Shumkonia mesophila: one gene and its partner. The protein of the gene in region 2 binds, or shares a complex with, the protein of the main gene of each other region. Links are inferred from orthologs where the notes say so. Each region holds a gene or a part of one and is shown on either strand. Other genes may lie near its edges.

What was found. The genes of interacting proteins can lie anywhere in the genome.
Region 1: the proteins of xseA (region 2) and ODR01_RS09270 are in contact, whole or in part, in a cryo-EM structure (PDB 8TXR), measured with the Escherichia coli proteins. The link is inferred for Shumkonia mesophila from one-to-one orthologs.

The regions. Positions count from the first base shown.
Region 1 is NZ_JAOTID010000004.1:220,098-225,048, forward strand. What follows is about bases 2,249-4,951. They hold ODR01_RS09270 (exodeoxyribonuclease VII small subunit), read right to left. Parts: upstream 3,875-4,951; coding sequence 3,623-3,874; downstream 2,249-3,622. Other genes in these bases: dxs (1-deoxy-D-xylulose-5-phosphate synthase), read right to left, coding at 2,249-2,687; ODR01_RS09265 (polyprenyl synthetase family protein), read right to left, coding at 2,727-3,614; ODR01_RS09275 (histone deacetylase family protein), read right to left, coding at 3,953-4,879. Outside these bases: ODR01_RS09255 (MATE family efflux transporter), read right to left, coding at 1-593; more of dxs, read right to left, coding at 762-2,248. UniProt on the Escherichia coli protein: Bidirectionally degrades single-stranded DNA into large acid-insoluble oligonucleotides, which are then degraded further into small acid-soluble oligonucleotides.
Region 2 is NZ_JAOTID010000008.1:111,860-118,187, forward strand. What follows is about bases 2,510-5,494. They hold xseA (exodeoxyribonuclease VII large subunit), read left to right. Parts: upstream 2,510-3,273; coding sequence 3,274-4,716; downstream 4,717-5,494. Other genes in these bases: purD (phosphoribosylamine--glycine ligase), read right to left, coding at 2,510-3,212; ODR01_RS14600 (M23 family metallopeptidase), read left to right, coding at 4,713-5,494. Also shown: ODR01_RS14575 (TRAP transporter small permease), read left to right, coding at 1-157; ODR01_RS14580 (TRAP transporter large permease), read left to right, coding at 154-1,455; ODR01_RS14585 (DUF1244 domain-containing protein), read right to left, coding at 1,553-1,870; more of purD, read right to left, coding at 1,941-2,509; more of ODR01_RS14600, read left to right, coding at 5,495-5,540; ODR01_RS14605 (hypothetical protein), read left to right, coding at 5,621-5,779; ODR01_RS14610 (lysophospholipid acyltransferase family protein), read right to left, coding at 5,968-6,328. UniProt on the Escherichia coli protein: Bidirectionally degrades single-stranded DNA into large acid-insoluble oligonucleotides, which are then degraded further into small acid-soluble oligonucleotides.

The sequences.
Region 1 (4,951 bases), on a different replicon or contig from region 2:
AGCATGATCAGGAACGAGACCGTGCTGGCGATCAGGCTGGCCAGCCCGGCACCGGCAATGCCCATGCGCGGCAGGCCGAAACGGCCCAGGACCAGCCCGTAGTCGAGGAATCCGTTCAAGGGGATGGCGGCGAGGATCACCCACAGCCCCAGACGCGGCCGGTTGAGTACGGCGGCGAAGTTGCGCAGCACCACGAAAGCGACGGCCGGCGCCAACGCCCAGGCCCGATAGGCCAGGTATTCCTGCGCCGCGTGCGAGGCCACCGCCGGCTGGTCGAGGGCGATCAGCACGCTGTCCGCCGTGAACAGAACGGCACTGGCCGGCAGGCTGAGCAGCAGAGTGACCCAAAGCCCCTGCCGGATGACACGCCGGACCTGGCGGGGCTGGCGCGCGCCCATCGCCTGGGCGGCCAGCGGCGCCGTCGCCAGCGTCACCCCCAGGATGACGATCAGCATCATGAAGAACGACATGGTGCCGAGCGCGGCGGCGGCCACCGCTTCGGCTCCCAGCAGGCCGATGACGATGATGTCGACCACGTCGATCGCCGTCTCGCTGAGGAAGGCCAGGACCAACGGCCACGCCAGGGCCGTCATCGCCCCGGCTTCGTTCCGCCAGGGCGAAAGGGTGGCCGCACCGCCGGATGCGGCATGATGATCAATGGGTTCGTATGTCATGGGGGCGCGGTTATACGTCGGCCCGCCCCGGACCGCACGCACAAAATCCGCTCCGCAACGGACGTCCGGCGACGATGCCCCTGCCGGTCAGGCCCTCCGGGCGGCGGCGGCTTCGTTGGCGCGGCCCAGGGCCGTCAGCGCGACGCCGACGATATGCCGCGCGGTCAAGCCGGCCTTTTCGTACTGGTTGGGCACCGAGTCCTGTTCGAGGAAGGAGTCGGGCATGGTCATGGTGCGGAACTTCAGCCCGCCGTCCAGCAGCCCCTCGCCGGCCAGGAAGTGCGTGACGTGCGAGCCGAAGCCGCCGGTCGCCCCCTCCTCGATGGTGATCAGCACCTCGTGCTCGCGAGCCAGCCGGCGCACCAGGTCCTGGTCGAACGGCTTGGCGAAGCGGGCGTCGGCGACGGTCGTCGGCAGCCCCCGGGCGGCCAGTTCCTCGGCCGCCTTCTGGGCATCGGCCAAGCGGGTGCCCAGGCTGAGCACGGCGACCTTGGTGCCCTCGCGCACGATCCGCCCCTTGCCGATCTCGAGCGCAACGCCCGCCGCCGGCAGTTCGACCCCGACGCCGTCGCCGCGCGGATAGCGGAAAGCGCACGGCCTGTCGTCGATGGCGGCCGCGGTGGCCACCATATGGATCAACTCGGCCTCGTCGGCCGCCGCCATGACGACGAACCCCGGCAGGCAGCAGAGATAAGCGAGGTCGTAGGCCCCGCAGTGGGTGGCCCCGTCGGCCCCGACGTAGCCGGCCCTGTCGATGGCGAAGCGCACCGGCAGGCTTTGGATGGCGACGTCGTGCACCACCTGGTCATAGGCCCGCTGCAGGAAGGTCGAATAGAGGGCGGCAAACGGCTTCAGGCCGTCGCAGGCCATGCCGGCGGCGAACGTCACGGCATGCTGCTCGGCGATGCCGACGTCGAAGAACCGCCGCGGAAACCGCTTGGCGAACTCGTCGAGGCCGGTTCCGGACGGCATCGCCGCCGTCACCGCGACGATCTTGTCGTCCTTCTCGGCCTGCTCGACGATGGCACGGGAAAAGATCTTGGTGTAGCTGGGGGCGTTGCTCTTGGTCTTGTAAAGCTCGCCGGTCACCACGTCGAACTTGCCGACCCCGTGGTACTTGTCGGGCGAGGCTTCGGCCGGCGCATAGCCGTGGCCCTTGCGCGTCACCACGTGGATCAGGATCGGCCCCTCTTCCCGATGGTCGCGGATGTTCTTGAAGATCGGCAGCAGGTGGTCGAGATTGTGGCCATCGATGGGCCCGACGTAGAAAAAGCCCATTTCCTCGAACAGCGTGCCGCCGGTGACCAGTCCGCGGGCGTATTCCTCGGCCTTCAGCGCCGCCTTCTCCAGGCTGCGCGGAAATTTCTTGGCCACCTCCATGCCGAACTGGCGGATGGAGCGATAGGAGCGCGACGAAATCAGGCGCGACAGATAGGCGCTCATGGCGCCGACCGGCGGCGCGATCGACATGTCGTTGTCGTTGAGAACGACGATGAGGCGGGCATCCGAGGAACCGGCGTTGTTCATCGCCTCGTAGGCCATGCCGGCGCTCATCGCGCCGTCGCCGATGACGGCGATCACGTTGCGCTTTTCGCCGGTCAGGTCGCGGGCCACCGCCATGCCCAGCCCGGCCGAGATCGAGGTCGAACTGTGGCCGGCCCCGAAGGGATCGTAGGGGCTTTCCGAGCGCTTGGTGAAGCCGGAGACGCCCTCGCCCTGGCGGAGCGTGCGCATCATCTCGCGCCGTCCGGTCAGGATCTTGTGCGGGTAGCACTGGTGGCCGACATCCCAGATCAGGCGGTCGTTGGGGGTGTCGAAGACGTGATGCAGCGCCACGGAAAGCTCGACCACCCCCAGGCTGGCCCCCAGGTGGCCGCCGGCGATCGACACCACCCGGATGGTCTCGTCGCGGACCTCTTGGGCGAGCCGCTTCAGTTCATCCGTGGTGAAGCCTCGAATATCGGCAGGGCAGCCGACCCCGGCGAGAAGCGTCGTTGGTTTGTCTTCCACCATCTATCCTTCTGCGTCTTCCGATGAAATGCCCAACCCGGTTCAGGCGCGCCGGTTGACCACGAAGCGCGCGAGGTCCCGTAAAGGGTCGGCCTTCTCTTTGAACAATTCAAGGTGCTGCACCGCCTGTTCGGCCAGCATATTGGCCTGGGACCGGGCCCGTTCGATGCCGAGCAGCGAAACGAACGTCGCCTTGCCGGCGGTACCGTCCTTATGCGTCTTCTTGCCGACCTCGGCGGCGTCGCCTTCGACGTCCAGCAGGTCGTCGACGATCTGAAACGACAGCCCCAGGTCGTGGGCGTAGGCGTGGAGCGCAGCGCGCGCCGCCTCGGGCGCCTTGCCGAGAATGGCCCCGGCCTCGCACGAGAAGCCGATCAGTTTGCCGGTCTTGAGGCGCTGCAACCGGGTGATCTCGGGAATCGTCAGCGCCGCGTGTTCGGCCATCAGGTCCAGCACCTGGCCGCCGACCATGCCGTCGACGCCGATGGCCCGGGCCAGTTCGGTCACCAGGTCGCAGCGCACCTGGGGATCGGAATGGGTGGCCGGATGTCCCAGCACCTCGAACGCCCGGGTCAACAGCGCGTCCCCGGCCAGAATCGCCGTCGCCTCGTCGTATTCGACGTGGCAGGTCGGACGGCCGCGGCGCAGGTCGTCGTTGTCCATGGCCGGCAGGTCGTCGTGAATGAGCGAATAGCAGTGCACCATCTCGACCGCCGAGGCGACCCGGAGCGCGCAGCTTCGGGCGACGTTGAACAACTGGGAACTGGCCATCACCAGGAACGGGCGCACCCGCTTGCCGCCGCCCAGCGTCGAATAGCGCATGGCCTCGACCAGCCGGGACTCCGGGCGGTCGTCCATCATCAGCAGATGGTCCAGTTCCTCTTCGATCGCCTGGGCGTTTTCGGTCAGTTCCGCTTTGAAATCCGTCAAAGAATGCCTCAATCGATATCCATGGGATCGGTTCCCGCCGGGCCGTCCGGCCCCAACACGACCTTCTCGACCCGCGCCTGGGCCTCTTGCAGTTTCGACTCGCAATGGCGCTTCAGGACGGCGCCCCGCTCGTAGGCCTTGATGGCATCGTCCAGTTTGCCCGTTCCCGCCTCGAGCTGGCGCACGATTCCTTCCAGTTCGGCCAACGCCTCTTCGAAACTCATCCGCGCCACGTCCGCGGGAATGGCTTTTTCAACCATGCCGATCCTCGTTCCGGGGACCGGCAGTCTATGCGGGGCCGTCATCCAGGGCAAGGAAAACGGCCACGGCGGCAGCCGTCAGATGCCCATCAGTTCGCGAACGTGGACGGCGACGCTGGCGGTCAACGCCGACAGGTCGTACCCCCCCTCGAGAACCGAGACCACCCGGCCCCGGCAACACTCGTCCGCCACCGTGAGCAGTTCGCGGGTCACCCAGGCGAAATCCTCGGTCTGCAGGCGCAACTGGGCCAGCGGATCGCGGGCGTGGGCGTCGAAGCCGGCCGAGATGATGAGCAGGTCCGGCCTGAATTTCCTGAGCTCGGGCAGGATGCGCTGGATGTATCCCTGGCGGAACTCGTCGCTGCCCGAGCCCGGCGCCAGGGGCACGTTGACGATGTTGCCGACCCCCGTCTCGTGCTCCATGCCCGTTCCCGGAAAGGCCGGCCATTGATGGCTGGAGGCATAGAACAGCGTCGGGTCCTCCTCGAAGGCCGACTGCGTTCCGTTGCCGTGGTGGACGTCGAAATCGACCACCGCCACGCGTTCCAGGCCGCACGCGGCGCGGCCATGCCTGGCCGCCACGGCGGCGTTGTTGAACAGGCAGAAACCCATGGCCTGCGCCGCCTCGGCGTGATGGCCGGGCGGCCGGATCGCGCAGAAGGCGTTGCGGGCCTCGCCGGCGACCACCGCATCGACCGCCGCGCAGGCGGCCCCCACCGCCCGGAGCGCCGCCTGACCCGACGCCGGGCAGAGGCCGGTATCCGGATCGAGGGCGACGTAGCCTTCCTTCGGCACGCTCTCGAGGATCGACTCGACGTAATAGGGCGCGTGAACCCGCTTGATGTCCCTGACGTCGCCTTCCGGCGCCTCGCGGCGGTCCAGCAGGAAGAACGCCGGGTTCTCCAGCCCCCCATCGATCACCCGCAACCGTTCCGGCTGTTCGGGATGTCCCGGGAAATTGCTGTGCTCGAGACAAATCGGATGCGAAAACAGCAGGGTGGTCATGGTGTGTGGGGAGGACCGATTTTTTTCCGTTTTTTCGCGAGTCGCCCATTGTCACCAAAACCCGGCGCCGTG
Region 2 (6,328 bases):
GGCGCTGTTCGCCTTCGATCAGTGGGAATTCGAGGAAACCTCGGCTGGCCTCGGTTACCCGACCTGGATCTACAGCGTGTGGCTGCCGATCCTGGCCGGCGTCGTCATCCTGCGCGTCATCCAGCGGGCCGTGCGGATGCGAAAGGACCGGCCATGATCGCCGCCAACCTGGCCCTGCTAGGCTCCTTCGCCGCCCTTCTCTGTCTGGGCACGCCCATCGCCGTGGCCCTGGGTCTGGCCGGCGTCGTCGGCATCCTGACCGGGCTCGACGCCTATGCCTTGGCCACCATCGGCACCAACACCTACAACGGTATCGCCAAGTATCCGCTGATCGCGGTGCCGCTGTTCATCCTGACCGGCATGATCTTCGAGCGCTCGGGCGTGGCGGCCAAGCTGGTGCGCTTCGCCGGCGCCATCGTCGGGCCGCGGCGCGGTGGGCTCGCCGTCGTCGCCGTGCTGGTGTGCATGCTGATGGGCGGCATGTCGGGGTCGGGGCCGGCCGACGCCGCGGCCGTCGCCACCGTGATGATCCCCAGCATGGCCAAGGCCGGCTATCCACGCGCCTTCTCGGCCAGCGTTATCGCCGCCTCGGCCTCGACCGCCATCCTGATCCCGCCGTCCATCGCGCTGATCATCTATTCGATCATGGTACCGGGGATGGACCTGCGTGCCCTCTTCGCGGCCGGCCTGGTGCCGGGACTGCTGGCCGGCCTGGCGATTGCCGTGCCCACCGTCTGGCTGTCGCGCCGCCACGACTTCGGGGCGCGCGAGGAAAAGAGCCGGCCGGACTTCTGGCCCAGCTTCATGGGCGCCGTGCCCGGCCTGCTGGCTCCGGTCATCATCCTGGGCGGCCTGCGTAGCGGGCTGTTTACCCCGACCGAGGCGGCGGTGGTCGCCGTCTTCTACGGCCTCATCGTCGGCGTCTTCATTTACCGCACCATGGGCTGGCGGGACATTTACGCCACCATGGCCGATGCCGCCAAGACCTCGGCGGTGATCATGATCATCGTCTCGCTGGCCGGCATCTTCGCCTGGGCCGGCAGCACGCTGGGCGCCTTCGACATGGCGGCCAAGGCGCTGTTCGCGCTATCGGACAACGGCTACGTCATCATGGCCATCGTCATGGTCGTGCTGCTGCTGGCAGGCATGGTGTTGGACGGCATCTCGATCTACCTGATCTTCCTGCCGCTGCTTATCCCCCTGATGAAGACCTTCGCCTGGAACCCCACTTGGTTCGGCGTCCTGATGGCCATGAACATCGCCATCGGCCAGTTCACGCCCCCCGTTGCCGTCAACCTGATGGTCAGCACCCAGATCGGCGGCGTCACCATGGAATCCTCGATCCGCTGGGCGATCTGGTTCGTCGCCTCGATGGCCCTGGCGATGGTGTTCGTCATCATGGTGCCGGGGATCGCGCTGTGGCTGCCCGAGGCGCTCGGCTACGCCACCAACTGAAACCATCCTTCGACACGCCGGCTTCGCCGGCTGCTCAGAATGAGGACCGATAGAGAACCTCACCCTGAGCCGGGCCCACAGGGCCCGAGTCGAAGGGTCAGCGGTGGCCGCTGATGTCGGCGTGCAACGGCTTGGTTTCCTCGAAGCGGCGCTTCTGATCGGCCGTCGCTTCCTTCTGATGCTTGGCCTGCCACTCGGCATAGGGCATGCCATAGACGATCTCGCGCGCCTCGCCCTCGGTCATGGCCAGCCCCCGCTCCTCGGCCGCCGCCCGGTACCATTTGGACAGGCAATTGCGGCAGAAGCCGGCCAGGTTCATCAGGTCGATATTCTGAACGTCGGTGCGCTTCCTTAAGTGCGCGACCAAGCCGCGAAAGGCGGCGGCCTCAAGCTCGGTGCGGGTCTTATCGTCCATCGCCTTCCTCCTCGCGGTGATGCCCCTCATATGGGGTGCGGCCACGGAACCGGAAGACGCAAGAGCGGTCTCAGCGCTTGAGCGCGCGCCAGCCGATGTCGCGCCGGCAGAAGCCGTCCGGCCAGTCGATCGCATCCACCGCCTTGTAGGCCCGCTTCTGGGCCTCGGCCACCGTCTTGCCCCGCGCGGTGACGTTGAGCACCCGTCCGCCGTTGGCGATGATGGTGTCGTCGGCCGCCTTGGTACCGGCGTGAAAGACGGTGACGCCCTCCACGGCATTGGCCGCCGCCAGCCCCCGGATTTCCGAGCCTTTTTCATAGACCCCCGGGTATCCCTTGGCCGCCATCACCACGGTCAGGGCGGCATCGGAATGCCAGTCGAGAGTCACCTTGTCCAGGCTGCCATCCGCACAGGCCAACAGCGCCTCCAGCAGGTCCGACTTGAGGCGCAGCATCAGTGGCTGGCATTCGGGATCGCCGAAGCGGACGTTGTATTCGAGAAGCTTGGGGACCCCCTTGTCGATCATCAGCCCGGCGAACAGCACGCCCTTGTAGGCGCACCCTTCCGCCGCCATGCCTTCGATGGTCGGCGTGATGATGGTGTTCATGACGGTTTTGGCGATGGCCGCCGTCACCACCGGGGCCGGCGAATAGGCGCCCATGCCCCCGGTGTTCGGCCCCTCGTCGCCGTCGTAGGCCGCCTTGTGGTCCTGGGCGGAGACCAACGGCACGGCGCGCACGCCATCGACCAGGGCGAAGAAGCTGGCCTCCTCGCCGGTCAGGAATTCCTCGACGATGACCTCGTCACCGGCCCCGCCGAAGGCCCGCTCGACCATGATGTGGTCGACCGCCGCATAGGCTTCCAGCTCGTTGCGGCACAGGATGACGCCCTTGCCGGCGGCCAGCCCGTCGGCCTTGACCACGATCGGCGCCCCCTTGCGGCGGATGTATTCCTTGGCCGCGGCCGGCTCGTCGAAGCGCTGGAATTCCGCCGTCGGGATGGCGTACTTCTCGCACAGGTCCTTCATGAAGCCCTTGGAGCCTTCCAACGCGGCCGCGTTGGCGCGCGGCCCGAAGGCCCTGATCCCGGCCGCTTCCAGGCGGTCGACCAGTCCGGCCACCAGGGGGCCTTCGGGTCCGACCACCACCAGGCTGATCTTGTTCTCGGCGGCGAAACGCACGATGCCGTCGATGTCCATGGCATCCAAGGGGACGCACTTGGCGATCGCCGCGATGCCCGCGTTGCCCGGCGCGCAGTAAAGCTTCCCGCAGCGTGGCGATTTGGCGATGGCCCAGCACAAAGCATGTTCGCGGCCACCCGAGCCGACCACCAGGATTTTCATGGGCCGTCCCTCCGGTTTCGGTGTTATTGCCGCTTCGGCGGCGATCATGGATACTGCCGCCATGAGTGAAACCCTACCTGACGCCGGGGCCGACCACAACCTGCCGATTTTCACGGTGAGCGAGATTTCGCAGGCCCTGAAAACGGTGGTTGAGGAAACCTTCTCGTGGGTGCGCGTGAGGGGCGAAATCTCGGGCTTCAAGCGGGCCACTTCCGGGCATCTCTATCTCTGCCTCAAGGATGCCGAGGCGGTGATCGACGCGGTGTGCTGGAAGGGCACGGCGGGCCGCCTCGGCCTCAGTCCCGAGGACGGCATGGAGGTGATCGCGGTGGGCCGGCTCACCACCTATCCCGGCCGCTCGAAGTACCAGCTCGTCATCGAGGGCCTGGAGCTGGCCGGCGAGGGCGCACTCCTGAAGCTGCTGGAGGATCGCAAGCGGCGGCTGGCCGCCGAGGGCTTGTTCGACCCGGCGCGCAAGCGGCCGCTGCCCTTCCTGCCTTCCGTGATCGGCGTCGTCACGTCGCCGACCGGCGCCGTCATCCGTGACATTCTGCATCGCCTGGCCGACCGCTTCCCGCGCCGCGTCATCGTCTGGCCGGTGCGGGTGCAGGGCGATGGCGCGGCGGCCGAGATCGCCGCCGCCATCGCCGGCTTCAACGCGCTGCCCGAAGGCGGCCCGGTGCCCCGTCCCGACTTGCTGATCGTGGCGCGCGGCGGCGGCAGCCTGGAGGACCTGTGGGCCTTCAACGAGGAAATCGTCGCCCGTGTCGCGGCGGAAAGCGCCATTCCGCTAATCTCGGCGGTGGGGCATGAGACCGACTTCACGCTGATCGACTTGGCCGCCGATCTGCGCGCCCCCACTCCGACGGCGGCGGCCGAGATGGCGGTGCCCGTGCGCCTGGAGCTGATGGCCCAGGTGGGCGACGACGGCACCCGCCTGATCGGCGCCGTCGGCCGCCTGCTGGCCGATCGCCGGCAGCGCCTCGAAGGGCTGGCCCGCGGCCTTCCCAACCTGCGCCGCGTGCTGGAGAGCGCCTCGCAGCGCCTGGACGACTGGGCCGAGCGGCTGGGCAACAGCCTCAGGGCCGGCCTAGAGCGGCGGCGCACGCGCCTCGAGCACGTCGCGGCGCGCATCCCTTCCCCGCAGCGCGAGATCGCGGTGGCCGGCCAGCGGCTGACCCGCGAAGCCCAGACCCTGGCACGACTTGCCGCCACCTTCACCCGCGAGCGCCAAACCCGCCTCGCCCACGCGACCGCCCTGCTCGAAAGCTTCTCCTATGCCCGCGTGCTGGAGCGCGGCTTCGCGCTGGTCCTCACCGCCGATGGAGCCGCGGTTTCCTCGGTGACGGCGCTCTCGGCGGGCATGGACCTGACGCTGCGCCTGCATGACGGCGCCGCCGGGGTCACCGTCAGCAAGGCGCCGGCCGGCGGCCAGGGACGGACGGCCACCAGGACCCGGCGCAGCACCGCCGCCAACGACGATCGCCAGAGAAAACTTCTATGATCCGCCCCACCTTTCTTTTCGCCGCCGCCCTCCTGCTGGCCGTCCCCGGGCTTTCCGCCGCCGCCGAGGTGCGCTTCGACGGCAACCTCGCCCAGGGCGGGCTCGCCATCGGCCACGCCGATCCCGGATCGTCCGTCACCGTCAACGGGCGGGCGGTCCGCGTCTCGGCGGATGGCGAATTCCTGCTGGGGTTCGATCGCGACGCGCCGGCCAGCGTCGAGATTTCCATTATCGATGCGGCCGGCGCCCGCCAAGCCCGCACCCTTGCCGTGGCCCGCCGCGACTTCCCGGTGCAGCGCATCGACGGCCTGCCCCCCGAGCAGGTGACCCCCGATCCGAAAACCCTCAAGCGCATCAACGAGGAGGCGGCCCTGGTCGCCGCCGCCAAGGCCCGGGATTCGGCTACTCCCTTCTTCCGCTCGGGCTTCGTCTGGCCGGTCGCCGGCCGCGTTTCCGGCGTCTACGGCAGCCAGCGTATCCTCAATGGAGAGCCGCGCGCCCCGCACGGCGGCGTCGACATCGCCGCGCCGAAGGGTGCCCCGGTGATGGCGACCGCCGACGGCACCGTGTCGCTGGTCCAAAACAACCTCTTCTTCACCGGCAAAACGGTGATGATCGACCACGGCTTCGGGCTCGCCTCGGTCTATGCCCACCTCGATACCGTTTCGGTGCACCCGGGCCAGACCGTCGCCAAGGGCGCCCCCATCGGCACGGTCGGCGCCAGCGGGCGGGCCACCGGTCCCCATCTGCACTGGGGCGTCAGCCTGTTCGAGGTGCGCCTCGACCCCGCCCTGCTGGCAACGCCCGTCCTGGCCGGGCAATGAGGGGGAATCCGCTTGCTTGAAATGGCCCGGCCGGGTCCCCATGATAATAAGATGCATTCTTATATCATGGGAGTGATGTCATGCTGAGCTTTCGGAAACTGATTCTCCCATTGGCCGCCGTGGCGGCGTTCTCGCTTCCCGGCATCGCCGCCGCGGAATGTTCGTCCAGCCACGGCAAGACCGTATCGATCGAACAGCCGACCCCAACCCCTCCCGCCACCCAGAGCGGCAAGGGCTGAGGAAAAGTTCTTCTCATTCCTTCAAGGGAAAACGGCCGGAGCCCCTCCGGCCGTTTTTCTTTTGCGCTGACGCATCCTTCGACTCGCACCGCTTACGCGGCGCGGCTCAGGATGAGAAAGTTACATATTCGACCTCATCCTGAGCAGGGCCCAAAGGGCCCGTGTCGAAGGATGGCCATTTACGCCCGTCAGTCCGGCCAGCGGTTGTGCAGCCACAGCCATTGTTCGGGGGTTTCCCTGACCCACGCCTCGACGATCTCATTCACCCGGGTCATGGTGGCCAGGATGTCGGCATGGCGATCGCCGGTGTCGGGCAGATCAAGTGGAGGCAGGACCTCGACCTGGAAACGTGCCCCCTTGAGCCGCCGGACACGTCCCGGCACCACCGGACAGCCGAACCTGAGGGCCAATTCGGCCAGCGCCGGGGCGGTCATGGCGGGACGCCCCATGAAGGGGACGGCAATGCCGTTGTTCATCTTCTGGTCGACCATGATGGCAAGGTGATTGCCGTCCTTCAGCGACTTCAGGAGCATCCTCACCCCCGCCATT